3 regions of the Collinsella sp. BM28 genome follow, and region 2 is predicted to be linked to each of the others. Evidence: predicted binding sites of a transcription regulator. Region 2 holds the regulator's gene; each other region holds the start of a gene.
The links. Region 2 encodes NrdR, which represses ribonucleotide reductase genes. Its sites were predicted from a motif close to AAACACNATATATNGTGTTT; they were not measured.
Positions count from the first base shown of each region.

Region 1: a site for NrdR is predicted at 4,530-4,549, ahead of ACX9NZ_RS07865 (ribonucleoside-diphosphate reductase subunit alpha). Genes of this name have one in related genera too.
Region 3: a site for NrdR is predicted at 6,977-6,996, ahead of nrdD (anaerobic ribonucleoside-triphosphate reductase). Genes of this name have one in related genera too.

Region 1 is NZ_JBTOLJ010000001.1:1,791,789-1,802,479, reverse strand. Features, by position in the region: gene ACX9NZ_RS07880 (elongation factor G) at 1-467, shown strand, start outside; gene ACX9NZ_RS07875 (metallophosphoesterase family protein) at 764-3,229, shown strand; gene ACX9NZ_RS07870 (ribonucleotide-diphosphate reductase subunit beta) at 3,348-4,406, opposite strand; gene ACX9NZ_RS07865 (ribonucleoside-diphosphate reductase subunit alpha) at 4,574-7,174, shown strand; gene ACX9NZ_RS07860 (helix-turn-helix domain-containing protein) at 7,413-7,784, shown strand; gene ACX9NZ_RS07855 (FprA family A-type flavoprotein) at 7,903-9,087, shown strand; gene ACX9NZ_RS07850 (proton-conducting transporter transmembrane domain-containing protein) at 9,383-10,691, shown strand, end outside.
Region 2 is NZ_JBTOLJ010000001.1:958,368-969,058, reverse strand. Features, by position in the region: gene hflX (GTPase HflX) at 1-442, shown strand, start outside; gene ACX9NZ_RS04175 (heparan-alpha-glucosaminide N-acetyltransferase domain-containing protein) at 470-763, opposite strand; gene lexA (transcriptional repressor LexA) at 781-1,419, opposite strand; gene ACX9NZ_RS04165 (LysM peptidoglycan-binding domain-containing protein) at 1,578-2,045, shown strand; gene nrdR (transcriptional regulator NrdR) at 2,142-2,585, shown strand; gene dut (dUTP diphosphatase) at 2,590-3,033, shown strand; gene ACX9NZ_RS04150 (NCS2 family permease) at 3,063-4,376, shown strand; gene ACX9NZ_RS04145 (MGDG synthase family glycosyltransferase) at 4,455-5,753, opposite strand; gene ACX9NZ_RS04140 (NAD(P)/FAD-dependent oxidoreductase) at 5,864-6,802, shown strand; gene ACX9NZ_RS04135 (DegV family protein) at 6,953-7,837, opposite strand; gene ACX9NZ_RS04130 (coiled-coil domain-containing protein) at 7,934-9,028, opposite strand; gene ACX9NZ_RS04125 (adenine phosphoribosyltransferase) at 9,068-9,601, opposite strand; gene ftsR (transcriptional regulator FtsR) at 9,615-10,514, opposite strand; gene ACX9NZ_RS04115 (FHA domain-containing protein) at 10,507-10,691, opposite strand, start outside.
Region 3 is NZ_JBTOLJ010000001.1:579,435-590,125, forward strand. Features, by position in the region: gene ACX9NZ_RS02425 (ABC transporter ATP-binding protein) at 1-248, shown strand, start outside; gene ACX9NZ_RS02430 (ABC transporter substrate-binding protein) at 504-2,243, shown strand; tRNA gene ACX9NZ_RS02435 (tRNA-Leu) at 2,452-2,541, shown strand; gene ACX9NZ_RS02440 (SpoIIE family protein phosphatase) at 2,662-4,968, shown strand; gene ACX9NZ_RS02445 (anti-sigma factor antagonist) at 5,021-5,749, shown strand; tRNA gene ACX9NZ_RS02450 (tRNA-Cys) at 5,883-5,956, opposite strand; tRNA gene ACX9NZ_RS02455 (tRNA-Gly) at 5,999-6,074, opposite strand; tRNA gene ACX9NZ_RS02460 (tRNA-Val) at 6,419-6,493, shown strand; tRNA gene ACX9NZ_RS02465 (tRNA-Gly) at 6,497-6,572, shown strand; tRNA gene ACX9NZ_RS02470 (tRNA-Cys) at 6,616-6,689, shown strand; gene nrdD (anaerobic ribonucleoside-triphosphate reductase) at 7,158-9,380, shown strand; gene nrdG (anaerobic ribonucleoside-triphosphate reductase activating protein) at 9,390-9,971, shown strand; gene ACX9NZ_RS02485 (GNAT family N-acetyltransferase) at 10,081-10,691, shown strand, end outside.

The DNA of each region.
Region 1 (10,691 bases), 830 kb from region 2:
TCCAGGAGACCATGAAGGACGGTGTGATCGCGGGCTATCCGCTCACCGGCATCCGCGTCGCCTGCTACGACGGTTCCTACCACCCGGTCGACTCCAACGAGATGGCGTTCCGCACCGCCGCGCGCATCGGCCTCAAGAAGGCGTGCGAGGATGCCGATCCCGTGGTGCTCGAGCCCATGGAGAACATCAAGGTGACGATCCCCGAGAGCTACGCCGGTGCGGTCATGGGCGATGTTTCCGCCAGCCGCGGTCGCGTGACCGGCATGGATTCCAGCGACCGCGGCGAGACTGTGGTCACCGCGACCGTGCCGTATGCGGAGCTCGTCGATTACGCCACGCGTCTGCGCTCGCTCACGCGCGGCACCGGTGACTTCACCATGGAGCCCGCCGGCTACGAGCAGGTGCCCTACGACGTGCAGCAAAAGCTTGTGGAGATCTACGAGCACAACCGCACCCAGGGCAGGTAGCTCGGGCGACACGCGTGGCAATGCATCCACGGTGTGATTGGTGAGAGGCGGGCGCATCCAGCGGTGCGCCCGCCTTGCCTCAATATGGGGACAGGCACTCATTTGAGGTCTCGCCCGAGGTCACCCGCCGTGAATAAAAGCCTTACGTTCCTGGATAAAACCTGACATTCTTTACCGTAACCTTGCCTTGAGCTGACGGCACGGCATGCAGCTAGCTAACAGATGTCTCCCATACTGAACGCGGTGGTCGCCATGGCGGCCCTTTTGTTGCCGTTTTCGTCGATGGGAGTCGATGCATGCTGGAAAAGGAAATCAGTCGCAGGAATTTCGTTCGGTTCTCGGTGGTCGGGGCGGGTGCCACGGCTGTCGCGATGTCCGCCGATCCGTATGAGGCAGCGGCCGAGACGATCGAGGCTGGCACGGATTACCCCAACCAGATCAAGATCGTGCACCTTTCCGACGTGCACTACTTCTCCCAGAAGCTGTACGCGGATTGCGGTGACTTCACTATCGCCGAGAACTCCGACCGCAAGATGTTTCGCGAGTCAGGCGCCATCGTTGATAAGGCCCTCGCCGAGATCGTGGCGTATCAGCCCGATCTGGTGATCCTTTCCGGCGACCTCACGAAGGACGGCGAGCTCGTCTGCCATCAGGGCATGCACGAGAAGCTCGCGGCGGCCAAGAAGCAGCTGGCGAATGCCGGCAAGCAGGCCATGTTCTGCGTGATCAACGGCAACCATGACATCAATAACGACGACAACGGCCGTGATTTCTCGAGCGGCAAGGCGGAGCACACCGACCTCGTCGACCCGCTCGCGTTCAAGGAGCTGTACGCCGATTGCGGCTACGACGACGCGATCGCGAAGTTCGATGAGGGCGGCAGTCAGGGCGGCAGCCTCTCCTACGTGGTGCGCCCCGCCAAGGGCGTCACGCTCATCGTGGTCGACTCCGGCAAGTATTCCGCCGACCAGAATGGGCTCGGCCGCGATGAGCACGTCACGTCTGGTGTGGTGGGGGAGAAGCTGCTCGCGTGGGTGGAGAGCCAGGCCAAGCAGGCCCGCGCGGCCGGGGATATCGTGTTCGTGACCCAGCACCACGGTGTGATCCCGCACTTCTCCATGGAGCCCGAGCTCATGGGCGAGTACCTGGTCGATAACTACGAGGATTGCCAGCGCCGTTACGCCGATGCGGGAGTCTCGGCGGTCTTTACCGGCCACATGCACGCCAACGACATCGCGAGTATCACCACCGAGGCGGGCAACACCCTCTACGATATCGAGACCTGCGCGACCGTTACCTATCCGAGTGACATCCGCTTCGCCACGCTCTCTTGGAAGCGCGAGGAGGGGACGGCGAATGTCGAGGCGACCCTTGCCGTCGAGAACCATCCGCTCGGTTCGGTGGATTACGTCGATTTCGACACCAAAGCTACTACGAAGATCGCCGATATCACGGCGTATGGCGAGGAACGTCTCCTTACCGTCGACGTGGTCAAGACCATGATCGCCGATGCCCTGGTGTCGCCGGCGATCGACGATATGGTTGCGAACGGGGGCGTCAAGCCCGCGCTGGCCGGGCTGCTGGGCGGCCTGAATGTGGGCGATGGCACCGCCGACGGCCTTGACCCGGCGCTGTTCAACATGCTGCTCACCATGCTGCCGCAGTCCCAGGACGAGGCGCTTGCCGTCGTGCTCGGAGACTTGAGCTTCCTTCTCAAGAGCTACGGAACGCTCGGCATCTGGTCGGACGCGGCCCAACAGCGAATCATTCTCGAGCAGCTGGATGGGGTTACGAGTTCCGCGCAGGTGCTCGCGCTGTCTCCCGACCCGTCGTTGGCCGCCGAAATCGAAGGCGTTGCTGCTTCGGTTCCCATGGCCGCTGCGGGATACTGGTCGTACTACATCGACGCTACCTCGTTTGCGAAGTTCATGGCAACGCTGTATGCCAATATCGATGCGCAGCTCTTGCAAGAGGGCAGGGGCGATACCTTGAACCTCCTGCGTTCTTTGATTGAGGTGCTGGTCAACGAGCAGGTTTCGGATGACGGCAAGACCCTGTTCGACCTCATCAAGTTCGCCTATGGCGATCATCTCTACGGTGACGAGACGTGTCCCAGCTGGGTCGAGGCAGCGACTGCGAACATGCGGCTGGCGGGTTCCGATTCCGAGGGGAATCCGACAGCGGACGGATCGCTCATCAGCTATTTGCGCGGTGCCATCAACAATGAGGAGAACTTGAAGGCACTCACCACCTTGCTCAAGAAGGTGAAGTTCAAGCTTGGCGACCTGTGCGTGAAAGACCAGGGCAGCGGCCCCATTACCCTGATCGGTATCGTTGCTTCGAATGTGGGATCGGTCCTAGGCTTCCTGGGCGATAATCCCGCCGACATGATCCCGAACATCCCGCAGCTCGCCGAACTCGCCCATGGCGCGCTGTATTCGCTCACGCACGACGAGAGCGTGCTGACCGACCGTAAGCTCGACCTCGCCTCCACTCTGACCGATCCCGACTGGAAGCCTGCGGGATCTGGTAGCACCGATGGCGGTAACGACGGTAGCGGCATCGCCGGCACGGGCACGGGCAACGGGACCTCAAACGGTAAGGGCACGGTCTCGAAGAAGAACCCCGACGGTACGCTGCCCCAGATGGGCGACTCGATGTCGCTTGCGTCCTTTGCGCTGATGGGCCTGGGTGCCCTCGCGGCGGCCTTCAAGGTCGGCCGTGGCAAAGATGCCGACGAATGGGAGTCGTTCGACGAGTAGTTAATCTCGGCAGACACACGGCACTGAGTGCTGCGAGCGCAAAGAGGGCGGCGGGACATCTCCCATCGCCCTCTTTGCACGATACGCAAATGGGGATAGCCCCTTTTTGCACATCTCTCTACAGGTCGTCCACCAGCGCGGTGCTCTTGGCATATGCGGTGGACTTCGCCTCGAAGAAGTCGGTCTTTACCATGTTCGCGTTGGAGTACTGGCTCACCCACGCCATGTCCTCGGGCTCGGAGCGATAGCCCTCATATAGCTGGCCAAATCCCAGCGAGCTCCAGCGCAGGTTGCCGAGGTACTTGATGTAGCCCTCGACCATATCGCCCGTGAGCCCGGGAATCGCATCGCCCAGTACGTAACGGCCCCAGGCGATTTCCTGGTGCACGCCCTCCTCGAGCATTTCTCTCAGCATCGCCACGTTCTCATCGGAAAACAGCTGCGGCTCCTCCTTTTGCAACTCGAGGATGATGCTGCGGAACAACCACAGGTGCGTGTTCTCGTCGCGGTTGATGTAGCGGATCTCCTGCGCGCTGCCGGGCATTTTGCCCATGCGTGCGAGGTTGTAGAAGAACATGAATCCGGAATAGAAATACACGCCCTCCAAGATGAAGTTCGCCATGAGGACGCGCAGGAACGTGCGCGCGTCGCGGCGCTCTTGGAACTCGTTGTACAGGTCGCCGATGAACGTGTTGCGCGCGAGCAGGTGCTCGTCGGTCTTCCATTGGTACAGAATCTCATTGCGCTTGGCGGGGTCGCAGATGGTGTCGAGCATGTACGAATAGCTCTGCGAATGCACGCTCTCCTGGAACGCCTGGATCGAGAGGCAGAGATTCACCTCGTTGGCCGTGATGTACTCGGCGATGTTGGGAAGGTTCGCCGACTGAAGGGAGTCGAGGAACACGAGGAACGACAGGATTTTGTCATAGGCGGCGCGCTCGGCGGGGGAGAGGCGCGGGTAATCTTTAACGTCCTGGGTGAGGTTGATTTCCTCGGGGATCCAAAAGTTGTTCATCGCCTGGCGGTACCAGCTTGAGACCCAGGGGTACTTCATGTTGTTGAAGTCGTTGAGGTTGGTGGTGTTGCCGCCGATCAAGCGGCGGTCGCGCACATCGATGTCGCCATTGGGGTTGAACAACGGTTTCTTAACGAGTGCCTGGCGATCTTCGATGGTCATGGCGAATTCCTTCCTTCCCGTTGGGCGCACGTATGATCCTTAGTGGTTTTAGTATACGATACAAAAATAGAAACAGTTAGGCTATGCTTATATACCCGACATATTGATAGAACGTATCACTCAGATGTCTATATATAGTGTTTTCACCGAGAACGCAAGGAGATGCCATGGTGCACGCAGCGGACGTCATCAAAAAACGCGATGGGCGTATGGAGGCCTACGAGGGCCGCAAGATCGTCGAGGCGATGCGTCGTGCTTTCGAGGAGGTCGCGCTGGGGAAGGCGGGCGCGTCCTCTGTCCCTGCGGTTTCGGCCGACGAGCTGGCGGCGCTGCTGTCGCATGTGGAGTCGGCAATGGCGCGTGAACAGGTCACGACCGTCGAGGGGATTCAGGACCTTGTCGAACGCGCCCTCATGGAGCGGGGACACTTCGACGTGGCGAAGAGCTACATCCTGTACCGTCACGAGCGTGCCGAGAGGCGTTCCGTCCGCTCCGATGTGGCGAATGCGGTCGCTGCGGGAGACGCCGACCTTGCCTCCGGATTGGACGATGCCCTTTCCCGCATCCAGCGGGACTTCGATGACCCCGTCTACGACCTTGCCATGCTTGCCGCGCGCTACCGCGCCCTCATCGGTGCGGACGCCACCGCGTCGGACCGTATGGCCGCCTTGGTCCGTGGCGCGGTTGAGCTCACGAGCCAAGAGGCGCCTCGCTGGGAGTTCATCGCGGCGCGCCTGCACGGGTTCGCGTTCAGCCGTGAGCTCATATCGACGCGCCGCGCGCTCGGCATCGACACGTTCGGCCAACTCATCCGCCATCTCACCGACCAGGGCCTGTATGGGGCGTATATCCTCACGGCCTATTCGGTCGCTGAGCTCGATCGGGCCGCGTCGTTTCTCGAGCCCGCGCGCGATGAGCTGTTCACCTACTCCGGCCTCGATTTGCTCATTCAGCGCTACGTGATCCACGCCCACGACCACACGCCGCTCGAGAGCCCGCAGGAGATGTTCCTTGGCATCGCCCTGCACCTTGCCATGAACGAGGACTCCCAGACGCGCCTCGAATGGGTTCGCCGTTTCTACGACATGCTCAGCAAGCTCGAGGTCACCATGGCCACGCCTACCATGAGCAACGCCCGCAAGCCCGATCACCAGCTCTCCAGCTGCTTTATCGACACCGTGCCCGACAGCCTGGTGGGCATCTACCGCAGCATCGACAACTTTGCCCAGGTGAGCAAGTACGGTGGCGGCATGGGCATGTATCTTGGCAAGGTCCGCGCCACGGGTGGATCCATCCGCGGCTTCGAGGGTGTTGCCGGCGGCGTTATCCGCTGGATTCGCGTGATCAACGACACCGCCGTTGCCGTCGACCAGCTCGGCATGCGTCAGGGCGCCGTGGCCGTCTACCTCGACGCCTGGCACCGCGACCTGCCCGAGTTCTTGAACCTGCGCACGAACAACGGCGACGACCGCATGAAAGCGCATGATGTTTTCCCCGCCGTATGCTATCCGGACCTGTTCTGGCGCATGGCGGAGGAGAGCCTTGATCAGGATTGGCACCTCATGTGCCCGCACGACATCTTGATGGTGAAAGGCTACGCGCTGGAGGACAGCTACGGCGAGGAGTGGGAGCGTCGGTACCGTGACTGCGTCGCCGACCCCCGCATCCCCAAACGCACCATTCTCATCAAGGATATGGTTCGCCTCATCCTCAAGAGTGCCGTCGAGACGGGTACCCCGTTCGCGTTTATGCGCGATGCGGTCAACCGGGCCAACCCCAATCCGCATGAGGGCATCATCTACTGCTCCAATCTCTGCACCGAGATCGCGCAGAACACAAGTGCAATCCAGGAGGTTTCCCGCGAGGTTGTCACGGAGGATGGCGACACGGTGGTGGTGACCACCGCGCGTCCGGGCGACTTTGTGGTCTGCAACCTCGCGAGCCTTTCGCTCGGACGCCTGCCCGTGGAGGACGACGCCGTCATGGAGCGGGTGATCGAGACGGCCGTGCGCGCGCTCGACAACGTCATCGACCTCAACTTCTACGCGCTTCCCTACGCCCGGCTCACCAACCATCGCTACCGTTCGATCGGCTTGGGCGTATCGGGGTACCACCATATGCTCGCCAAACGCGGTGTGAGCTGGGAGAGCGATGAGCATCTGCGTTTTGTGGACGAGGTGTTCGAGCGCATCAACTACCACGCGATCAGCGCGAGCGAGCGTTTGGCGGAGGAGCGCGGCGCGAACGGGGTCTTTGAGGGTAGCGACTGGCAGAGCGGTGCATACTTCGAGAAGCGCGGGTACCTGGATGGAGAGCCGAGTCTGGGCGTTGGGCGCTGGCGCGAGCTCGCTGCGCGCGTACGCGAGCACGGCGTGCGCAACGCCTATCTGCTTGCCGTGGCCCCCACCAGCTCGACGTCGATCCTTTCGGGCACCACCCCGGGCATCGATCCCATCATGCGGAAGTTCTTCCTGGAAGAAAAGAAGGGCGCGATGCTGCCTCGTGTTGCCCCGGACCTTTCGCCTCGCACGTATTGGTACTACAAGCCGGCGCACTATATCGATCAGCAGTGGAGTGTGCGGGCGGCGGGTGTGCGCCAGCGTCATATCGACCAGGCCCAATCGATGAACCTGTACATCACGAACGATTACACGCTGCGCCAGGTGCTCAATTTGTACCTCGAGGCCTGGCGACGGGGCGTCAAGACCATCTATTACGTGCGGAGCAAGTCACTCGAGGTCGAGGAATGCGAATCCTGTTCCGCATAGAAGGTGGGGAGGGGCGTCCGCGAAGGTCTGCGGACTGTTCGTTTGGAAGTAACATATGTCCATAAACTCACAGATGTGCTCTCTCTGTGCGCTTCGACATATACCTGTTTTTTAAGTGGGCTTACGTATGAGGGCAATCTATACTGGCACGAATCCGATATACCCGATATGCCGATCAACGTAACAGAAACGAGCGACTCGAGAGGTGAACCCCGTGGTGGATCAAAAAACAGGACGAGTGTACAGTGCTAAGGTGCGCCGTCAGGCGGTCGCCGCGCTTTCGGAGGGTGCAGGTCATCGCGCCCTTGCCTCGAAGTTGGGGATACCCGATGCGACCGCACGTCAGTGGGCGCGCGCCTACGCGGTTGGCGGTAGGGCCGCAGTGCTCAACGCCGGTTCGCGCCATCGGGTGTATCCCTATGAGCTCAAGCTTTCTGCCGTGAAGGATCGCTTGGAGAACGGCATGACCGTGCGCGAGGTCATGATCAAGCATGGCATCCCGAGCGAGTCCTCCGTCAAGACGTGGTGCCGCCAGTATCGGGAGCATGGTGCCGAGGCTTTGGTGAATAAGCCCCGCGGCGTCAAGCCAAAGAACCGCCCCCTTGACTAATCGCTCCGCTGTTAGAGCGCGGCATGGGGTTATGTTCCCATGCCGCGCCCTCTTTTTGCGCACATGCTAGAATGCTGTCTCGAATCAGCGGCTGCAAACATGGCAGAAAGGATTCAACATGCTGAATGCAATCGAGATCTCCCCTAAGGTCTGGTGGGTTGGCGGCATCGACTGGAACGAGCGACTGTTCCACGGCTATACCACCGAACGCGGTATCACGTATAACGCTTATCTCATCATGGATGAGAAGATCACCCTCATCGACACGTGCAAGGCAACGTTCGCGGACGAGCTCGTCCAGCGCATTTCCCAGGTGGTCGATCCCGCCAAGATCGACGTGGTCATCACCAACCATGTTGAGATGGATCACTCCGGCTCCCTGCCGGTGATTCACAAGATCGCCCCGAATGCGCAGATCTATGCCAGCGCTGGGGCGGGCGTCAACGAGGTCCGCGCGCATTTTGGCATCGAGGCGACTCCGGTCAAGAGCGGCGACACCCTGTGCATTGGCGAGCGCACGCTCACCTTTGTGACCACTCCCATGGTTCATTGGCCCGACAACATGGTTACGTATTCCGACGTCGACCAGATCCTGTTCTCCAACGATGCGTTTGGCCAGCACTACGCCACTACCAAGCGCTTCGACGACGAGAACGACCTCTGCGAGATCTTCAAGCAGGCCAAGAAGTACTACGCGAACATCGTGTGGCCCTACGGTATGCAGGCACACAAGGCCCTCGAGGCGGTCAAGGCCCTCGAGCTCAAGATGATCGCCCCCAGCCACGGCTGCATCTGGCGTTCGCATATCCCCGAGATCCTCGAGCGCTACGAGGCTTGGACCACGTATCAGACCGAGGAGAAGGCCGTGGTGGTCTTCGATTCGATGTGGCATTCGACCGAGTCCATGGCGCGCGAGATCTGCGACGCGTTTATCGCAGAGGGTGTTTCCGCCCAGCTTATCGATGTCAAGAACACGCACATCTCCGACATCATGCTCTACATGTGCGATGCCAGGTACGTTGCGGTCGGTTCGCCCACCCTCAATTCCAACATGCTGCCCACCGTGGCGAGCTTCCTCACCTACATGCGCGGTCTTTCGCCCAAGAACGACCAGCGTATCGGCCTTGCCTTTGGCTCCTACGGTTGGGCTCCGCTCGGCCCCAAGCAGGTGTACGCCGAGCTCGAGAACGCGAAGTTCCAGCTGCCGGTGCCCGTGGTTGCCCAGCAGTGGATTCCGAGCGAGGAGAACCTCTCCGAGCTGCAGGACACGGTCCGCAAGATGATCGAGGCCGCCCGCGCGTAGCGCGCACGATTGGTCATGCGCGCACGATTATGCAATCGAGCGACATGTTCACCGTGATGGGGCGTCATAAAACAATATGTGTGGGGTTTATTCGGAACGACCGAGTAGACCCCCATTTTTTATCGCGCCTTGCGGGAGTCCCACGAATGACGGCGCCATGGGGCAATGACGGCACAATTGGCGATCTCACGCCGCTTGCCGATTGAAAGGACTAAACTTATACGTCTGACATAGTCTGCCGCAGTACACCTGCCGCTTTGCGTGTGAGCGACAGCCCAATGGAGGAGAGGGACCTATGGGACTGATTTGGTGTTTGATCGCGGTGCCGTTGATCACGGCCGCACTGTTGCTCGTCTTTAAGGGCGAGCGGGCGCGTCGACCCATCACGATTGGTGGAGCGGCGGTGACGGCGGCGATGTCGGTGCTCGTTGCCGCGCAGACGTTCACCGTTGAGGCGGGTGCCCTGCATGCCATTGCAAGCTTTGAGTTTTCGCAGTCGACGAGCTATGTGATCTCCTGGGTCATGACGGCAGTCGACATCGTGCTGTGCGCGGTGATCTTGTGGAGTGCCATTCGCTACAAGAATCGCATCGCGCTCGCGCTTGGCCTGATTCAGACGGTGGGCATCGTGCTCTTTGCCCAAATGACCTTGGGAGCCGGCCCGAGCCACATGCTTGCCGTGCCCGTATATGTGGATACGCTTTCACTTATCATGATCTTGATCGTGGGCCTGGTCGGTAGCGCCATCTGCGTGTACGCGTTGGGTTACATGCATGACTTCCAGCACCATCAGCCCGCCGATGCCCCCGATCGCCGCCATGTCTTCGCGGCGCTCATGTTCACCTTCTTGTCGGCCATGTTCGTGATCGTGGTTTCGGATAACCTGGAGTGGCTGTTCACCGGATGGGAAATTACCACGGTCTGCTCCTTCCTCATGATCGGCTACACCCGCACGCCCGAGGCGATTAAGAACTCGTTCACGCAGATCAACCTCAACATGGTGGGCGGTCTGGCGTTCCTCGCCGCGCTCATCCTCGTGCACGCGGCGGGGCTGCCCATGTCGCTCACGAGTCTGATTGCGGCGGGGAAGGGCACCCAGGCGGATCTGCTCATCGTGCCCCTCATGCTGCTCTCGGTTGCCGGCCTCACCAAGGCTGCGCAGATGCCGTTCCATCGCTGGCTGCTGGGAGCCATGGTCGCCCCCACTCCCACGAGCGCGCTGCTCCACTCCTCCACCATGGTCAAGGCGGGCGTGTTCCTGCTGGTCAAGCTTGCCCCCCTGTATCTGGTGTTCCCGGCGGCATCGACGATGGTGGTGCTCGTGGGTGGCATCACCTTCGTGCTGTGCAGCTTCATGGCCATCACGCAGAGCAACGCCAAGCGCGTACTCGCGTACTCGACCATCGCCAACCTGGGCCTCATGTCCGCATGCGCGGGTGTGGGCACCGCCGAGGCCGTTTGGGCCGCCATCTTCCTCATGATCTTCCATACGGTGTCCAAGTCCACCTTGTTCTTGTGCGTGGGCACGGTGGAGCACCGCATTGGCAGCCGCAACATCGAGGACATGGATGGCCTTTTCAGCCGCCTGCCCCATCTCACGCGCT
Region 2 (10,691 bases):
ATCGGAGGTTCGCGACTCCGATCTCATCCTTAAAGTCGTTGACATCTCAGATGATGACCGCCACCGGCAAATCGATGCGGTCGAGCATGTTCTTAGAGAGGTTGGAGCGGGAGCATGTTCCGCGGTAACGGTGTTCAACAAGATCGATCTGCTCGATTCCGATCATATCGAAGCGTTGAAGAGGCGTTTCCCCGATGCGGTGTTCTTCTCCGCGCTCACGGGCGAAGGTTTGCAGGACCTGCAAACGAGAATCGCACGTGAGGCCGCTGCATCTGATGCTCTCGTCTCATGTGAGATTCCATATCGCGAGGGCGCCTTAATTGCCGCGATCCGCAAGCAGGGGCAGGTACTTTCGGAGGCTTTTTTCGATGATCATGTCAGCATGGTCTGCCGTGTTCCCGCACGTATCGCGGCGCGTCTACAGCCATTTCGAACGGAATAGCATCGTGCTATCGTTTGACGGTCGATCTCACTGAAACACAGTCTCCAACACCATCAGCAGCAGCACTTGGTGCGTTGCATAGATGATCAACGAATGCCTTCCCATCCATGCCAATATCGGGATATGTTCACGGTGCATCCAATTTGGGTACGTACGGCCTTTTTGTTGCCAAGACCGTGCCAACGTCGCACTCGCCGTGTAGAGCAGGCTAAACGGTATGAGGGGATAAATATGATGACGGCACCGCGAAGCTCGTCGAAGCACGCGTTCACCAACGCTTGCACTACGATTATTCTCATGATGCGACGGCTCGTTCTGCATCATGGCGCATGCGATGTCTAGAATCGACGCATGAGCGCGACGACTTTACCCAAGATGGTGGGGTTGTCGGCGTAGATGGGTTCCATGGAATCGTTTTCCGGCTGTAGACGCACGCGCCCACGTTCCTTGTAGAACGTCTTGACGGTCGCTTCCCCGTCGATCATGGCGACGACTATTTCCCCGTTCATGGCGCTTTTTTGCTCACGCACCACGATGTAGTCCCCGTTGTAGATGCCAACGTTGATCATAGAATCACCGTGGACCTCAAGGATGAAGGAGCACGAATCGGTCGCGATCTCCGTGGGAAGGGTGAAGGTGTCCTCGACGTTTTGCTCGGCCAGAATGGGCAGCCCAGCGGCGACGCGACCCACGAGCGGCAGTGAAACCGTACCGCGCGTGGTGACTTCCTTGACCTCATCGAGCTTGACCGACGACCCGTCCGAGTTGAACACCTCGAGGGCGCGCGGCTTTGTCGCGTCGCGCTTGATGAGCCCGAGATCTTCAAGCGCGCTCAAATGGGCATGAACGGTGGAAGGGGAGGAGAGGCCGACGGCGGCGGCCATCTCTCGAACGCTCGGGGGATAGCCCTTCTCCTTTTGATATGAACGGATGAAGTCGTAGATCTGCTGCTGACGCTTCGTGATCTTGCGGGCCATAACCGCTCCTCTCAATACAAACATCTGTTCGCATTTCTCTTGACAAGAACAACTGTTCGAAGATAATAATACACGAACACTCGTTCTTGTGCCAGAAGTTTTGTCCGCACGGCTCGATATAACCAAAGGCGACAAGATGCAGAGCGGGAGGAGCGAATATGACTTCCACATCGTTTACCTACGGATCCCTGGCCCTCACGTTGGACCGACCCTCCACACCAGCCTTAAGCGTCGTCTCTGGCGGCGTGTCGACTGTTTCACACATCCAGCCCGGTCACTTCCAAGTTGCCGCACCCGATGTCTATGCGCGGGATCGTCCGGCACCTTCATCGCGGTCTCGCTTTATCCTCTTCGGCGTCGCGTCATTGGTCTTGATCGTAGCGTGTGCTTCCATCCTGTCCACAGTTTTCCAGGCTCGGAATGCGAGTCATGCGGCCTTCGTCGACACGCTGACGTCTAAAAATGTAACGGTCTCTGCCGGAGAGTCATTGTGGAGCATCGCGGAGGACAACCCCGTGGATGGGCTCGCAATCGAAGAAGCCGTCGAGGTCATGAGGGACTGGAACGGACTTACCAGCGCTTCGCTTCACCCTGGCATGGAGTTGGTCGTTCCCTCTGCAGGCTAGAACTATTACAACTCACCATATCTTGTGTTTCTAGCATTACGGCCCTCAACGCGTGGTATCCTAGCGAAGTTGTCGGATGTGAGGGGAGACGATGCCATGCGGTGTCCGAAGTGCGGCCATGATGACACGCGTGTGATAGATTCGCGTATGCAGGATTCCTCGAACGCCATCAAACGTCGTCGTGAATGCCGATCGTGCGGATACCGGTTCACCACATTCGAACGATGCGAGGACCCCATCGAGGTGCTGAAGAGCGATGGAACCACGCAGCCTTTCGACCGCAATAAGCTGCTCGTGGGACTTATGCGCGCAACTTCCAAACGCGACATCGATCTCACGCAGCTCAACGCGCTCATTGATGACATCGAACTGGAACTGAGGGGCGGGGCGCGTTCGGCTGTCAGCTCCCATGATATTGGCGATATGGTCCTCAAGCGCCTCGAGAAGATCGATAAGGTCGCCTACATCCGATTCGCGTCCGTGTATCGTGACTTCCAAGACATCGATGAGTTCCTATCCGAACTCGATAAGCTGAGGTGATTACATGTCCATGTTGAACGTGAACGTCAAGCGCCTGGATCCAACCGTTGAGTTACCCGCTTATGCATATGAGGGTGATGCGGGCTTGGACCTGCGTGCCAATGAGAGCGTCGACATCGCGCCCTTCGAGCGCGTCCTCATCCCCACTGGCCTTGCCATCTCAATTCCGGATGGGTACGCCGGGTTTGTTCAGCCCAGGAGCGGTATGGCTCTCAAGCGCGGTCTCACTATCGCCAACACCCCGGGGCTCATTGATGCCCACTATCGCGGTGAACTTAAGGTCATCGCCGTGAACCTTGATTCCCAGCAGACCATTCACATCGAGCGGGGAGAGCGTATCGCCCAGCTCGTCATCCAGCAGGTGCCCGTCGTGCACCTTACAGAGGTCGACGAACTCGACGAGACCGATCGCGGTAGCGGCGGTTTCGGGTCGAGCGGTTCGAAATAGTCGCTCCAGTCGTATAGGGGGAATTATCTATGGACCAGTTTTTCAAGTTGGGGGAGCGCAAGTCCGACGTGGCCACTGAGCTGCGTGCGGGACTGACCACGTTCCTGGCGATGTCTTACATCATCGTCGTGAACCCGCTCATCCTCTCCGCCGGTGGCGTTCCCGTCGCCGCCGCGGTGACCGCCACGTGCATCGGTGCCGCGGTCATGACGATCGCGATGGGCCTCATCGCGAACCGTCCGCTCGCCTGCGCCTCGGGCATGGGCATCAACTCCATCGTCGCGTACACGCTCTGCGGAGCCATGGGACTCGGTTGGCAGACTGCCATGGCTATCATCTTCATCGAGGGTATCGCCATCTTGCTGCTCGTGCTGTGCGGTCTTCGCGAGGCCATCATGGATGCCATTCCCGTGTCCCTGCGTCACGGCATCTCTATCGGCCTCGGCCTCTTCATCGCGATGATCGGCCTTAAGGATGGCGGCATCATCGTCGCCAACGAGGCCACCATGGTCGCCCTCGGCAAGGTGACCGACCCGGTCTTCCTCGTCGGCCTCATCTCCATCGTCGCCACCGTCGTCCTCTCTTCCATGAACGTGAAGGGCGCCTTGCTGTGGGGCATCGTCATCGCTTCCGTCCTCGGCATTCCGCTCGGCGTGACCGCTGCTCCCTCGAGCATCGTCGCTCCGCTCGATTTCTCCACCTTCGGCGCCCCGTTCATGGCGGACGCCGATGGCGTCATGGGCGTCGTCAAGGCCCTCACCACTCCCGCCTTGCTCCTCTTTGCCTTCTCGCTCATGATGAGCGACTTCTTCGACACCATGGGCACCGCCATGGCCGTTGCCAAGCAGGGCGAGTTCCTCACCGAGGATGGCAAGGTTGAGGACATCAAGCCCATCCTCATCGTCGACTCCGTGGCTGCAGCTGCGGGTGGCGTGTTCGGCGCATCTTCCATCACCACGTTCGTTGAGTCTGCCTCCGGCGCTGCCGACGGCGGTCGCTCCGGACTTACTTCCGTGACGGCAGGCGTTCTCTTCCTGCTCGCCGCATTCTTCTCCCCGGTTATCAGCTGCATCAGCTCCGCCGCTACCTGTGGCGCCCTCGTGTACGTCGGCTTTTTGATGATGAGCGAGGTCACCGAGGTCGACTGGTCGGACATCCTCGAGGGCTTCCCGACCTTCATGATCATCGTCGGTATCCCGTTCACCTATTCGATTTCCAACGGCATCGGTCTTGGCTTCATCGCCTACGTGGTCGTTGCTGCCGTGACGGGCAACCTCAAGAAGATTCGTCCGCTCATGTGGGTCGCCGCCGCCGCGTTCCTTGCGTACTTCCTGCTCGTGTAGAAATGCGGTAAGCACGTAGAAGGCTTTATGCGTCAATACAAGATGCCCTCGCGGTCATTTGTCCGCGAGGGCATCTTTCTACCGTATATGCGCGGGTTTTCCACCCCAGTAGAATTCAGCGAAATGTTGCTCGCGATCACACGGCACGCCGACCAGCCGCATCGTGCTGCAAACGATGTCCTGTGCGGCATCGGGACGGCGGAGTGCGCCAGCGTTGACGAGGAGACCGTGGAGCGCCTCTGAATTATCATGGAGATGCCTCAACTGCATGATGAGCTCGCGTGAGGTGGTAGCATGCATGCTCGCGCCGAAAGACGTGAGCATCGTCGTGTTCGCCTTCTCCTGCCCATACGATTTTCCAAGCAAGATCATCGGCAGCTCGGCGCACAGGCACTCCGTCACGGTAAGTCCGCCGGACTTGAGAATCGCCAGATCGCAGGTCCGCATGAGGGCCGCCATGTCGTCCACGTAATCGAGTACGGTGACGTTGGGAAGCTTCATGCCCTCGAACACGGAGCGCAGGTGCTTCGCGTATGCAATGTCCTTACCCGGCAGGAACACGAAGTGCATACTCTCGAAGCTGCGCAGGTAGGGAAGCGTCTCCTCCATGGCCGCCCGGAATCGCACATACGGCTGGGGTAGGGCGGCGCCTGCCATGACCAGCACCAAGGTCTTGTCGCCTGGCACCCCGAACGTCTCGCAATCGTGCTCGCGATTGCGCGGCTCGCTAAATCCCGGTCTGATGGGTATGCCCGTGACCTCGATGCATCGCTCGGGAACCTTTCGTGGGCGGAGCGTCTCCGCCATGAACTCGGTCGCGACGCAAAAGAGGTCGGTTTCCTTGTGTGGCCACCAACCCTCTATCTCGTAATCGGTGGGGACGCAGACGACGGGAAACTCCACACCTGTCATCATGCGGGCTCCAACGGCGGTATTTGCGGCGGTGATGTGTGTGCAAATGACGGCAAGGGGTCGCTTCTCAGTCACATAGTCGTTAAATGAGTGGAACATGATTCTGGACCACGCCGATCCACCGCCCCAGAGCAATCTGCCCGTGAGCGTATAGCGCCACGTAACATCGTAGATGGGCCTCGTGGCGCCCGTGAACGCCGCCGCAGTTTTGTTACCGTCGAATTTGATGCGCCCAAAATCGAGTACGTCGAGGACATCAACTTCAACATCATCGGGTACGCCATGTGCACCCCGCATGTTTTCCACCGCCTGTGCGATTGCCATGGCCGCCGCGCGATGTCCGGAGCCTACCGAGGCATGCATAATGGTAATAACGGGCCGTGGGGCTTCGCTTGCCGGTGATACCGTCCCCCGGGAATTGAGCGGCACGTTATCGCCAAGATTGTCGAGGCGTTCAGTTGTCATGTGGGCGTCTCCCTGGTTGCTTGCTAACAGCATTGTACGTCCCGCCCTGCAAGAGCTCGGCGCAATCGGGTAAGAGCAAAGAAACGACGTACCGAAAGGATGTACCGGCTATGGATTCCACGAAAGACCTCATCATCGTCGGTGGAGGTCCCGCAGGCTATTCCGCTGCCCTCTACGCCGCACGAGCCAGCCTAGACGTTCTGGTTGTCGAGCATGGGATGGCTGGCGGACAGATTGCCACCTCAGATATCATTGACAACTACCCCGGATTAGGCAGTTGCTCGGGGGCCGAACTTGGCCAGAAGATGCTGGAGCACGCCGAGCATGCAGGTGCTCAGTCCACGTACGGATCGGTCTCGTCGATCGACCGCGAAGATGACATGTTCATCGTCAACACCGATATGGAGCAGCTCGAAGCCCCTGCGCTTATCGTGGCGACCGGAGCTACGCCCCGACTTGGAGGCTTCGTAGGTGAGGATGAGTTCCGCGGAAGGGGAGTATCGTATTGCGCCACCTGTGATGGAATGTTCTATCGCGGAAAGCACGTCTTTATCATCGGTGGCGGCAATTCCGCTGTTGAGGAGGCAATGTATCTCTCCAATATCGCCGAGCACGTTGAACTTGTCGTGAGACGCGATGTGTTCCGGGCTCCACGGGGCATGGTAGAGCGACTTCTCACGCGTGACAACATTACCATTAGGTACCAAACTAGTATTATCGAAGTGAGCGGTTCGACGTTTATCAACCGCATCGTATTGAGAGACAATGCCACGGGAGAGACGCACGCCGAGATGTTCGACGAAGGCTCGGTTGGCATATTTGTCGCCGTCGGCCATGATCCGGCTACCCAAATCGTAGCTCCCTATGTTGACCTTGGTTCAGACGGTGGCGTCGTTACCGATGAATCAATGGCAACGAAGACTCCCGGATTATTCTGCGCTGGCGATATGCGTTCCAAGTCCTTGCGACAGGTCATCACCGCGGCGGCTGACGGTGCCATTGCGGCCATGTCCGCCTATGCTTACCTCGAGGAGTCTGGCAGGATCTAATCGGGTTTGGTCGTAATGGTGTGTCTCTCGGTCTGAGTATGTGATACATTATTCAGAATTACGATAATATATATTATGTAAAGTAGATGACGATCTAAATAAAGAACCCCCGCGCGTTGCGGGGGTTCTCGCTTTCGTCTGTTGATGATGTCAAAGACGGTGCGCCCATTCGTACCCAATGATCAGGCCGGTCTTTTCGGCGTAGTACGAACATAGGCCGCCACAGGGTAAGACGAACACCTCGGCATGAGGCCACTCGGTAACAATCGCATCCTTGAGTGCCGAGGCACCGTCCTCATTGAAAACATGGTCAATATAGACCATGCCGCCACGATACCCATCAGCACGCATGGTTTCGATGATCTTGCGGTACGTTTTCTTGTCACCACGCGTTGGTGCTACGACCTTGATCGTCCCCTGAGCACTCGCAGTACCGAGCATGCGGATGGAAAGACCGCTGGCGAGGGCTCCGACGACTTTGGGCATGCGTCCATTTTTCGTGAGATTCTCGTAACTGCTCAGCGAAAAGAGCACCTGAGAGCTTGCCTGTAGCTGTTCAGCATACGATACTGCCTGGTCAAATGTAGCATCAGGATTATCCGTTAGGTACCTATCTAGAAGTTGAACGATAAGCTCGAGCTTTCCTCCGGCAGCCTTTGAGTCGAGAACGAAGATGTTCTTCCCAGCGATTTGACCATCATGGTCGCGGGCATATTCATCCATCACGAGATTGCGACCCATTTGAGCGGCCTCGAAACTGCCGGAAAGGTTCGCCGAGATGGTGATGGCAATAACATTGTCCGCCAAGCGGAACAATTCCGCCCACTCCCCTGCACTCGGACATGAACTACCCGATGCGGAGGGCTCGGCGGCCACCCGATGGTTGAGCGTGGCAACATCGAGGAAGGCATCGTCAGCGTATTCCTCGCCTGCAACTACGATTTTGAGCGGAGCCAACGCAAAGGCGCAATCCGCCGTTGCGGGTTGGTATGCGCGTAGATTACAGCTGGAGTCCGCTATGAGAGCCCATGACATGTATGAATCCTTTCGCGTTGTATGACGAATGTCCGGTATAGAGAGACGGCGGAAGGAGCACTCCCCCTCCGCCGTCCACGTGCATTGTTCGAGATGTTAGTAGCGAACGTAGATCATACCAGCCTGGACAGGGCCGACGACGACGCCGACGCCATAGGTGGCCGCGTGGATCATCTGTCCGTTACCGATATAAATGCCGGTGTGACCCCAATTGACGCACACATCTCCCGGCTGGGGATTGCTCACCTGCGGCCAGCCCATGAACGTATTGGTGGTACCAAGACGACGGTATTGACCAGTGAGGCAGTAGCTCACAAAGCCGGAGCAGTCGAACTGGCCGGGAGCGCACCCTCCCCATACATATTCAGCCTTGCCAACCCAACTCCATGCACGATCGACGATGGCGTTACCGGTGCTCGGAACATAGTTGGGCTCGGGATCGGGCTCCGGTGTCGGCGCAGGCGAAGGTGTGGGAGCGGGCGTATTGTTGGAGTTGTTGGTGTTGGTTCCGCCACCCTGGTCCGTATTGTTGTTGGAGGGCGTATCGACGTTCTGGACGTCATCGATCTGGTCGCCCTGGCTCGCGTTAAGCCCCTGTTGGAGGGCAGCGTTTGCGGCCGCCTCGGCGGCAAGCTCTTCCTGGAGTTTTGCGTCGAGCGAGCTCACGACCGACGCGGCCTCAGCGCGCTGCGCGTTGAGCTCATCGACCTTCGCCTGAGTTTCCTTGACGTTCTCCTCTTGCTCGGCTTGCTTGGTATCAAGCTCCTCCTTGAGGGTCTTAACCTCTGCTATGGTCTCGGCCTGCGTGTTCGCCACCTTGTTCATGTACGTCACACTCGAGACGAACTGATCAAAGGACGTCGAGGAAAGCACAATCTCGATCAGTCCGGCAAGACCGCCTTTGTATTCAGAGGAGACGAACGTGGAAAGCAGCTGCTGGCGCTCCGCAATCTCATTGTTCGTCTCATCGATCTGACCGCGAGTCTCCTCAAGGGAGTACGTGAGCTCAGAAAGACGATTGGTGATCTCTTCTGTCTGACGTCCAATCTCCTCGAGCTGTTCGCGGGCCGCTGCAAGATCAGACTCAGTGTCGGCGAAGGCGAACGTGGGAACGCCGGACATAAGAACGATGCCGGAAAGACCGGCGACGATGGCACGACGTGCGGTAAGGCTGCGTTTAGAGTGCGTCATATGAAAACTCCTCGATACGAGCGGCAAGGCGCGCGTTCGTTACGATACCTGAATGAGGCTGTACAGCTCTTGATCTCCCGCAGTCGCAAGCGTCTTGCGAGGATCGAGGAACGATAGCTCCAAGATACAAGCATACCCTATTAGCTCGGCCGCCACATCTTGCACAAGTTTTCCGGCCGCCGCCGCGGTACCGCCGGTCGCAATCAAATCGTCTACGATAAGCACGCGGTCACCGGGCTGAATGGCGTCTTTATGAATCTCAAGGGTATCGGTTCCGTACTCGAGCTCATAGCTCACCGAGTAGGTCTCGCGGGGCAGCTTGCCCGGTTTGCGTGCGGGAATGAACCCGGCTCCAAGCTCGAGAGCAACGGGTACGCCAATCATGAAGCCACGCGCCTCGGGTCCGACCACTTTAGTGACGCCCGCGTCTTTGAAATGATCGGCAATGTCCTCGACGGTATGGCGCATGGCCACAGGGTCGGCAAAGAGCGGCGTGATGTCTTTGAATACGACGCCGGGCTCAGGGTAATCCGGGATATCGGCGATGTAAGCGGCGTAATCGAACGGTTCCATAATCCTGTGCTTTCTACTCGGCTGTAATGGGCGTCACGCGAATGGGCTGGGCGGCAAGTTCGGTTGCATCGAGTGGAGCCACGCCCGTGGTCGACTCGGGGGTGGCATATGGAAGGACGGCGGAGTTGCTTTGGGCTGCCATCTCCGCGCGCGTGATCTCATCGTCGATGGCATCGACATCGGCATCCTCGACCACGGCGTTAAGCGACTCGAAGACGCGGTTACGCAACAGCGCGGTACGAACTCCGTCCGTGAGGTCATGAAGCGTTTTGAACGCGCGATCGAGCTTCGCCTCTCGATTGTCATCAGAATCGTCGGTACCGAGCATACCGATGAGAACCTGTTCGAATAGGGCGGATTCACGGTTGGCTGCATTGACGTACTGCCGCAGATTGCGAGGCTCGATGTGAAAGCGCGACAGCTCTGCACAATGACGGATGATTTCGAAGTCCCGACCGTCGATGAGTTCCCGGTTTTGGGGGCTGCGAACAATCCGGATAAGATCGTTATCGGAAAGCTGCCGCAAGAACGCAATGTCGACGCCGAGGATATCTGGGACGTCCTCGATGGGATGGAGCTTCTGACGAGTCTCCTTTGAGGCAACCTTCATGGGCGCATCCGTAAGCAGGCCGACCTCGAATGCGAGGGTCGAAAGGTCAGATGCACTGTCCAACTTCTGCTTGATGGCGGAAAGTGGCATATACCTGGTTTTCTGCAGATGCAAAATAACCTCGAGACGGTCGACGTCCGCCTTCGAGTACTGACGATAGCCCTTAGGAGTGCGGTGCGGCGTGATGAGCCCCTCGTCTTCCAGGAAGCGAATCTTCGAGTTTGAAAGGTCGGGGTATGTACCGCGGAGCAGGTTCACGACCTGCCCAATGCTGAGGTAGCTGCGCTCAGCCAAGCTACTCACCGGTTTCGATGCGCTCCACGGTGCTCTCGTGGTACATCAGCGTGAAGGTGCCGATCTGCACGGAAGAGCCATCATGCAGAGGGGCGGAATTGACGATCGCGCCATCAACCCAGGTGCCGTTAAGGGAGCCGAGATCCTCAATGAGGACACCCGCCTCGTTGCGCAGGATCTTCGCAT
Region 3 (10,691 bases), 380 kb from region 2:
CGCTGCTCTCCGCCGTGCCGGTCCCCGATCCGGACGTGCAGAAGAGCCGCAAGCGCATCATTCTTGCCGGTGATCCGCCGAGTCCGATCGACCCGCCGAGCGGTTGCCGTTTCCACACGCGTTGCCCGATCGCGCAGGGCAGATGTGCCGAGGAAGTGCCCGAGTTCCGTGAAATCGGCGCGGGCCACTTCTGTGCTTGTCATTATGCGACGCCGTTCCCCATCAAGGAGTCGTACATCGACCTGTAAGGGCCCCTCAGCCCTCATGACGCCAACCGATCAAACGTCCTCGAAAGCCCGCCTTTGGCGGGCTTTCTGCGGAATGTACGCTTGGATGTGAAACGCGAGGGCTGTCCGTACTTAGTCGCGCGCGTGGACGAGAAAAGTCTCATGCATGAGGGGACTTTGCTGGGATGGTCACTGCTCGGTTGGGGTTGCGCGGGTTTTGCTTTAGAGTGGTGGGATGAAAGTGCATCTGTGCAATAGATCCGGGAAGGGGCCGAGATGATCGACAGGCGTGCATTCCTAGGCGCTGCGGCATGCGGTGTGATGGGGCTTGGACTAAGCGGGTGCAGCCAGGTTGAGGGCGGCGATGCGGGCTCAAGTGATGACGTCCCGTCCTCATGGGTGACGTGTCGCATCGGCAAGCCCTCGGCAATCGACCCCCTGCTCGTCTCCGATCGCTTTGGCCTGCAGGTGCTTCAGGCGCTATTCTGCCCGCTCACGTGCATCGTGGATGGTGTGGCGACCCCCGCTGCCGCCCGTAGCGTCACCGTTTCCGATGACGCGCGCACGTTCACCTTCAGCCTTGTCGAAGGTGCGACGTTCCACAATGGTGAATCCGTCACGGCCTCTTGCTTCAAGCGGGCGTGGGAGCGTTTGGTCAAGCCGATGTCCGACGATACGGATGAGGATCGGACACACAAGGAGAATGGTGGCGAGGGCCCTCGTAGCCGCTGGGGATCCTTGCTTTCCGCCATCGATGGGTATGATGCCCTGTCTGGCGGCCGGGCCTCGGAATTGGTCGGTTTACGCTGTCCTGACGACCTCACGCTTACCGTGTCGCTTACCGAGCCGCATGCAGCCTTCGCCTCGATTGTCTCGCATCCAGCTCTCGGTCCTGTTCCCGCGAGTGCGGAGGACAATCCCGTTATGTTTTCGGAACAGCCCATGGGCAATGGACCGTTCATGTTAGACCGCCCGTGGAAGGGAAAGGGCGACATTCGGCTCACGCGCTTTGACGAGTGCGCATATGGTGCGAGCTTGGTGGATGGCGTCCTACTCGCCATTCATGACGACACCGTTGCCGCATACAACCATTTCCAGGCGGGTGTCCTCGATATCTGCGATGTGCCCGTTGACCAGTTGAAGGATGCCGAAGATGCGCGCGGCATTTCGTCGAGCGCGGGGACCATGAAACCGGGCGAGCGGTTCGTTCAGGGGCCTGAAGCCGGGTTGACGTACATGGTGTGCAACACGCGTGTGGCCCCGTTCGACAACGCCGTCTTTCGCCGTGCGATTTCCTGCGGTATCGACCGCGAAGCCCTTTGCAAGAAGGTGCTCAATTACAGCGCCGCTTCCGCCATGAGCCCGGTTGCCCCATGCGTGGGCGAGGCGGTGTCGTGGGAGGCGTGCGCGTTTGATGCTGACCGGGCTCTGGAGCTCATAGAGGGGCTGAGCGCGCAGGAGCGGGAGGACGAGGCCCAGCAGACCATGGGTTCTGCCGAAGAGTCAAAAGACGCTCCAGAGATGACGGCGGAGCCGCTGAATCTCGATTTCACCCTAACGTATCGCGAGGGGGGCGTGCAGGGGCGCATCGCCGACCAAATCGCGAGCGATTTGTCCGACTTGGGGCTGACGGTGAAGACCGCTGCGCTGGCAGCGGAAGACCTCGCCGAAAGCCTTGATAAGGGCGATTGTGCGTGCTGCCTCGTCACGTTCGACCCGGCGGCTGCCACAATCGACACGGTGGTGTCCCAGTTGCTTGGCACCACGTCTGAGCGAGGCTCATGGGCGGGATACGAAGATGATGCGCTCACCGCCGCCCTCACCACCATGGCCGAGCAGCGCGACGCGACGGAGCGTACCGAGCGCGCAAGGGAGGCCCTTGTCCTTGCGTCCGAGGCGATGCCGATGATCCCCCTGGTGCATCCGGCGTATGCCAAGGTCGCATCTGATCGCGTGCAGATGGCGAATGTCTTGCCGAACGGGCTCGTCGATCTTGGTTCCGTAGAGCTCGTCTAGCCCTAAATCCCCAGCGGGGAAGGGCGGATCTTTCTTACTGCCAGGCCCCGCCTCTCACCTGCGTTCAGAGGGATCTTTGCAGGTACTTCTTGCAAGGAAGTCTTCTGCAGGCCCTTTCGCAAAACTTTTTTGAAAAAGGGGCTTGCGCGAATGATGGGACTCGGGGTACTATCTTCCTCGTTGCAGACGCGGTAACGCGAAAGCAAACGTCGGAGTGGCGGAATTGGCAGACGCGCTAGCTTGAGGTGCTAGTGACCACATTTCGGTCATGCGGGTTCAAGTCCCGCCTCCGACACCACGCATGTGAAACGCGAGCCCGGTTTGGGTTCGCGTTTTTGCTATATATCGCACGCGGCCGTGCGATTCGCCGGCAGCCCCCTCGCGCGTCCGCGTTATGTTGGTACGGCGGAGGTGGCGCATGGAACATATGCACAACGAGGAATTGAGCGACGTCGCCCGTTTGGTCGAGGTGACGAGTGACGCCGTCGCTATCTGTGATGCCGACGGCGCGGTACGCCATGTCAACCGCCAGTTTCTCGTCCTCCAGAAGATGAGCCGCTCCCAAGTCGTCGGCGCCGACATCAAAGACCTGCTCTACAGTTCGGGATTTGAGCGAGCCGCCGGTCACAAGATGCCTTTTTCGTCCGATGGCGAAGAGAACACGCTGATGCTCAAATTGCCCGACGGCTCCTTCATCCCCGTACGCGTACGTGCGCTTGAGCTCATCGAGACGGAGAAGGGCGACTGCCATGCGCATCGATATGTGGTCGCCATCCGCAGCCTCGAGGAGCAGTACGCCCACGATCGCAAGACGCAGCGCCTGCTTTCTGAGCTCCAAGCCGCCAATAAACGCCTCTCGGGCACGCTGTCGGTCATCATGTCCACGGTGGGCTCCAGCGATATGTCGACGTTGCTGGACACGGTGCTCAACCGCATGGCCGACACGCTCGATGCGGCGGGAACGACCATCTACTTTGCCGAGGGTGGCGGCTTCAAGCTGCGCGGTGTGAGCCGAGGCATTGCGGCCAGGTATGTACCCGATTTCATTCCCTATGGCGCGGGTGTGCCCACCCACGTCCTACGCGAGCAACGAGCCTGCCGACTGTCGCTGGTGCCCGTCGATCCCGCAGACCCTACGGCACCCGGCGCCTTTTATGACCTCGATGCCCGTGTGCGGCACAACGTGCGCCTGCAGGACATGCCTCCATTCAAGACCATGATTGCGGTCCCCGTGTACTTTGGAACGCAGGTTTTGGGCGTTGTTGAGCTTGGCTGGACGCGCCCGTGCAATCCGCGCATCTACGACGTCCGTGTTCTCGAGGTCATATGCGATTATCTGTCCATTGAGTTGATGGGGGTGGTGAGCAGTCTGCGTGCCGCGCGCACCTCGTCCCTCACGCGCTCGCTTAGTCGAATTCGCGAGCTTTTGTACGCGAACGGAAAGGACCCCATTGCGGCATGGACCGAGATGACAAGCGAAGTCACTGAGCAGTTGTCTTGCCACCTTTTGCCCGTGTTACATGATGTGGAGCGCGGTGCCTACGTGATTGACTTTGATGGCGGAAGCCGCATGGACCTTCCCTGCGACGTTGAGGAAATGTTTTTCTCGGTGACGACTCCCGCTGCCCGAGTGGGCGCTCCCGCATCGGCCGACCTGCTTGGTGACGAGGCGGGTGCCCTCGCGGCGCCCGAGCCTCCCAAGCAGATTCGCTTGGCGCGTGTGGACCGCATCACCTGGGTCGGTGAGTGGCTTGAGCGTCACGGCCTTCCGTGCCAGGGCGTTTTCGTGGATATGGGTCGCGAGCAAGACGAGGGCGCATTTGTCGAAGACGACGGCCCGTTCGCCGCCGTCCTCCCGCCCCGTCGATTCTTGTTGCTACGTGATGATTCCCAAGAACCCGTGGACGATATGGAGTTCGATTACCTGACGCATCTCGCGCATGACTTCGAGCTCATCATGGACGGGGCCGTGCAGCAGAAGAGCGAGCGTCGCATTGCCCAGACCTTGCAGGCTGGCATGCGCAACGACCTTGGGGTTGTTCCGGGCATCACCTCGGATTCGCTGTATTCTTCCGCCACGCGCCAAGCGCTCGTGGGGGGCGACTTCTACACCCTCATCCGCCTGCCCGACGATCGCGCCGTGATGATTTTGGGCGATGTGTCGGGAAAGGGCGTGGAGGCTGCGTCGATGTCCGCGCTCGTCAAGACGGCACTCACCGCATATGCCTGGGAGGGGGCGAGCCCGGCGCGTATGGCGCGGTCGCTCAACCGCATGCTCATGAGTTTCTCGCGCGTGGAGACCTTCGTGACCATGTTCATCGCAAAGCTCGATCTGCGCCATGGGCGCGCGACGTATTGTTCGGCCGGCCATCCCCCCACCATGCTCGTGAAGGCCAACGAGGCCGATGGCGTGGAGGCGGAGTTGCTGAGCGTCCAGTCGGGTGTGGTGGGCGCCTTCTCGAGTATGGTGTACGAGAACGGTACCTTCTCGTTTAACCCCGGGGACATTCTCTTTATGTACACCGACGGTGCCATCGAGGCCCGCGATGCTGCAGGCGAGTTCTTTGGCGAGGCTCGTTTGCGTGAGGTGCTGCTTCGTGCCGCTGCTGAGGGCGTTGAAGGCCTGTGCGCACAGGTTCTGGATGAGCTCGATGCATTTACGGGTTCGGCACTCGATGACGATATCGCCCTCGTGGCGTTGAGGTTCGACCGGCGCGGCGTCTGATGCGTTTGCGTGCGAGGGTATCGGTGGACGGTGAACGGGGAACCATAGCAACATGAACGAGTGGAATGACATAGCCGTAATCGCCCCGGCGGGCGATATCGATATCGCTTCGGTACCGCGCCTGCGTGAGCAGGTCGATGCCCTCATCGAAAACGGGGTACGGCGCATTCTGGTGAACTGCCAGAATGTGAGTTTCATCGACTCGACGGGGCTGGCGTTCCTGCTCGTGCGCGCGCGGACGCTATTCGATCGCGAAGGGCTGCTCTCGCTGGTGAACACCTCTCCCCAGGTGGTTCGCTTTCTCCAGATCGCCCGCCTGCTGGACGCCCTGCATGTTTCGGCCGCAGAAAAGCCGCCTATTCCGGTGCTTGCGCCCGATGCGCCGCCCCTGTGGAGCAAAACGCTCGCCATTCGACCCGGCGTCGAGAACCTGGGCATGTACCGGCACCGCATCGCTGAGTTGCTGGGTGGCCTGCCGCTGTCGCGCGATGACTGCTTCGACACCGCTTTGGCGGCGGGCGAAGCGCTGTCGAATGCCTACGATCATGCCTGCGGCGGCAAGGGGAGCACCATGACGGTGATCGCCTACACCGACCGCGTGGTGATCGAGGTGCGTGATTGCGGGTGCGGATTCGAGATCGCGGACGGCGAGGAACCTCCAGGGAGTCGAGAGCGCGGTCGCGGCATCCGACTCATGCGCATGTTGGTCGATAGCGTCGACGTGCGCCGTCGCGTCGACGCGCCTGGCACGCAGGTGCGCCTTATCAAGATGATCGCTTGATGCTCCTGCGGCGGGGCGGGGATCGCATTCGTTGCCACTGGTTTTGTTTTGGCGCCTGGGCAATGACCCCTCTTGACGAGCATGGTCTGGTACGGAAAAGGGCACCCCAAAGGATGCCCTCAATCAAATCATATGGAGGCGGCTCCCGGATTCGAACCGGGGGTAAAGGCTTTGCAGGCCTCTGCCTTACCACTTGGCCAAGCCGCCGAATGAATAGAGCCGATTCTTCAATCGGCTCTTTACAAACGATGGAGCGGACAACGGGGCTCGAACCCGCGACCCCAACCTTGGCAAGGTTGTGCTCTACCAACTGAGCCATGTCCGCTTGCGAGAAAGTACTATACGCAATCAGACGATAATGTGCAAGTCATTTTTCATGATTGTTTACGCTGCTGGGGTGATCCTTGGGGTCGTCCAGACAGCGACCGCCTGTCCTCACGGGCACGCCGCGACAAGTCCGCACCGGTGCCGCGGCGACGAGTTCTTGCCGCAGGGCTCGTTGGCTTGCGTGAGTCGCAGGCATCCTCCTCGAGATCGGTGCGCGGTAATCTGCGTAAAACCCGAGATTAGACTGCTGTTTCAAACAATTTTAAAAAAGATGGAAAAAGTTGTTGACCGAACGCTCGTATCTGGGCTATATTAATCCCCGCGCTGATGCGCACCTGAGTTGGGCGATTAGCTCAGGGGGAGAGCACTACCTTGACACGGTAGGGGTCACAAGTTCAAATCTTGTATCGCCCACCATAAGCGGACATGGCTCAGTTGGTAGAGCACAACCTTGCCAAGGTTGGGGTCGCGGGTTCGAGCCCCGTTGTCCGCTCCATTATATGCGCCAGGGCCGATTTCAATCGGCCCTTTGCATATAAGGCGAAGTGGCCAAGTGGTAAGGCAGAGGCCTGCAAAGCCTTTACCCCCGGTTCGAATCCGGGCTTCGCCTCCATATGATCATGCTGGGCACCCCACGGGGTGTCCATTTTTTCTTTCGTTCCTCCGCGTTCCGAGTGCGCGAAGCCCAATCACAACATATAGGCTTCCTGCGGTTATGGTGAGGGTCTCTTGTTCCACTTGTCGGCGACTGGCGGAGAACTTGTGGACACCTCGGTTGCGGCTCCCGCGAGCATTTTGTCATCCATGCAGGTGGGGGACGGTGGGCTCTCTCCTAGCAATTCGGGTCAATTTGCAACCTTGAATGAGAGGAAAAATTAGCACATTGCTTCTGACCTGCTAAAACACAACATATAGTGATTCCGTTTACGGATGTCACCAGATATTGATGGCAAAATGCCGTATCATACTTGTGAAAGGCAATGATGAGCCTCGACCCCGCTGCCATATGCAAATGCGTGGGGCCGGGGCTTTCCTATCCCGTAACGAAGTCACGAGCAAGCTTGGGTCGCGGAGGAGTCACATGAAGATCATCAAGCGCAGCGGTTCCGAGGTCACGTTTGACCTCCAGAAGATCATCAACGCCATCAACGGCGCCAACAGTGAGGTCAAGAGCAGTGAGCGCCTCACCGATCGTCAGGTTCGCTACGCCGCGGAAAACGTCGCCGACCGCTGCGAAGAGGCCGGCCACACGGTCTCCGTCGAGGAGATCCAGGACATGGTCGAGGATGAGCTTATGGCCCTTGATCGCTTCGAAGTCGCCCGTCGTTACATCATCTACCGTTACGTGCAGGGCCTCAAGCGCCAGAAGAACACCACCGACGACAAGATCCTGTCACTCATCGAGTGCAACAACGAGGAAGTCAAGCAGGAGAACTCCAACAAGAACCCGACCGTCAATTCGGTGCAGCGCGATTACATGGCCGGTGAGGTTTCCAAGGACCTCACGCAGCGCGTCCTGCTTCCCGCCGAGGTCGTTGAGGCCCACAACGAGGGCATCATCCACTTCCACGACTCCGATTACTTCGCCCAGCATATGCATAACTGCGACCTCGTGAACCTTGAGGACATGCTGCAGAACGGCACGGTCATTTCCGGCACGCTCATTGAGCGCCCCCACAGCTTCTCCACCGCCTGCAATATCGCCACGCAGATCATCGCCCAGGTCGCCTCCTGTCAGTATGGCGGCCAGTCCATCTCGCTCACGCACCTCGCACCGTTCGTCGAGGTCAGCCGTCAGAAGATCCGTCGTCAGGTCGAGGCGGAGCTCGTCGAGCTTGGCGTGGATGCCCCCGAGGAGAAGGTGTCCGAGGTCGTGGAGACCCGCCTGCGCGATGAGATCCGCCGTGGCGTGCAGACCATCCAGTATCAGGTCGTCACCCTCATGACCACCAACGGCCAGGCGCCCTTTGTGACGGTGTTCATGTACCTCAATGAGGCCCGCAGCGAGGCCGAGAAGCGCGATCTTGCCATGATCATCGAGGAGACCCTGCGCCAGCGCTACGAGGGCGTGAAGAACGAGGCGGGCGTGTGGGTCACCCCCGCGTTCCCCAAGCTCATCTACGTCCTCGAGGAGGATAACGTCCGCGAGGGCTCCGAGTACTTCTACCTGACCCAGCTCGCGGCCAAGTGCACCGCCAAGCGCATGGTGCCCGATTACATCTCCGAGAAGAAGATGCGCGAGTTCAAGCTCTCAAAGGGTGAGACCGAGGGCAACGGCGATTGCTACACCTGCATGGGCTGCCGCAGCTTCCTCACGCCCGATCGCTCCGGCAACGGGTATGACAACGTGGCCCGCGCCAAGAACTACGAGCCCGGCAAGCCCAAGTACTATGGTCGCTTCAACCAGGGCGTCGTGACCATCAACCTGCCCGACGTCGCGCTCTCCTCGCAGGGCGACATGGACAAGTTCTGGGAAATCTTCGATGAGCGTCTGGAGCTGTGTCATCGCGCCCTGCGCTGCCGCCATGAGCGCCTTCTGGGCACCCTGTCCGACGCCGCGCCCATTTTGTGGCAGTACGGTGCTCTGGCGCGCCTGGACAAGGGCGAGAAGATCGACAAGCTGCTTTTTGGCGGCTACTCGACCATCAGCCTCGGCTATGCCGGCCTGTACGAGTGCGTGAAGTTCATGACGGGCGCCAGCCACACCGATGAGAAGGGCACGCCGTTCGCCATGGCGGTCATGCAGCGCATGAACGACAAGTGCAACGAGTGGAAGGCCGCGGAGGACATCGACTACTCCATCTACGGCACCCCGCTGGAGTCGACCACCTACAAGTTCTCCAAGTGCCTGCAGCGCCGCTTCGGCATCATCCCCGGCGTGACGGACAAGGGCTACATCACCAACAGCTACCACGTCCATGTCTCGGAGGAGATCGACGCCTTCGACAAGCTCAAGTTCGAGAGCCAGTTCCAGCGCCTGTCCCCGGGCGGCGCCATCTCCTACGTCGAGGTGCCCAACATGCAGGACAACCTCAAGGCGGTCATCCGCGTCATGCAGTACATCTACGACAACATCATGTACGCGGAGCTCAACACCAAGAGCGACTACTGCCAGGAGTGCGGCTACGACGGCGAGATCAAGATCGTCGAGGACGACGGCAAGCTGGTGTGGGAGTGCCCGCATTGCGGCAATCGCAACCAGGAGACGCTGAATGTCGCCCGCCGCACCTGCGGCTACATCGGCACGCAGTTCTGGAACCAGGGCCGCACGGAGGAGATCCGCGATCGCGTGCTGCATCTGTAGGGGAATCGGATGAACTACGCGGAGATCAAGCACTTTGATATCGCCAATGGCGAGGGAGTGCGCACGACGCTGTTTGTGAGCGGGTGCCGCCGTGGGTGTAAGAATTGCTTTAACGAGGTGGCGTGGAACTTCGCCGCGGGCAAGCCCTTCACGGCCGAGGTGGCCGACGAGATCATCGGGAGCCTGCGCCCCGATTACGTGGACGGGCTGACGCTGTTGGGCGGCGAGCCCATGGAGCCCGAGAACCAAGAGGGCCTGGTCGAGTTCGTGGAGCGCGTTCGCAAGGAGTTCCCGCGCAGCTGCGGCAAGACCATCTGGTGCTTTACAGGCGACACATGGGACCGCGAGCTCGTGGCGGGTGGGCGACACCATACGGAGTTCACCGACCGCTTGCTTGCCTGCATCGACGTGCTGGTGGATGGCCCCTTCGTCCAAGACCTGCACGACATCACGCTGCGTTTTCGCGGTTCGTCCAACCAGCGCATCATCGACATGCCCGCCACGCTCGCCGCGCTCGCTGCGGGGGAGGCCCCCGCGGACGCTGTGCGTCTGTGGAGGGACGCCGAGGTGTACGCAGCGCATTCGATGTAGGCGCGGTCGGCGAGGACGGGATGGGCCGCGCGGTGGTCACGGCATCGCGGCAGTCGGTGGCGTTTGATGTGTGTCACCACGGCATGTGGCGCACGGGAAAGGGGAGACGATGCGAACGTTGGAGACAGATAGGCTCGTGCTGCGTCGCTTTACCGAGGCGGACGCGTCGGCGCTGTTCCCCATGATGAGCGATGCGCAGGTGAATCGTTTCTTGCCGTACGCCGTGCACGGGAGTGTGGCAGATACGGCGAGCTATCTTGAGGAGAATTACCTGCGATGGTATCGCGCGGCCGACGCGGACGAACGCCGCTCGGATGGGCTGCCGCTCGACATGCATTGCGCGATTTGCCGCAAGCGCGGCCGCGTAGAGGCGGGCGAGTTGCTCGGCTTCGTGAGCATCGACGCTGAGGGCGACGCATATGATATGGGGTACGCCCTGGCTCGCGATGCGCAGGGCCAAGGTTTCGCGACCGAGGCGGTGCGAGCGATGCTCGGTGAGGCTCGCCGAGCGGGCTATCCATTCGTCACGGCGACGCACGATGAGCTCAACCCGGCATCTGGTCGCGTGATGGAGCACTGTGGCATGACATATCGCTATTCGTATCGAGAGCACTGGCAGCCCAAGGGCATTGACGTGGTATTCAAACTCTGTCAAATCGACTTCGCGCCCGATGCGTCAACCTACTCGGGCTATTGGGAGCGCTACCCACAGCATTGGGT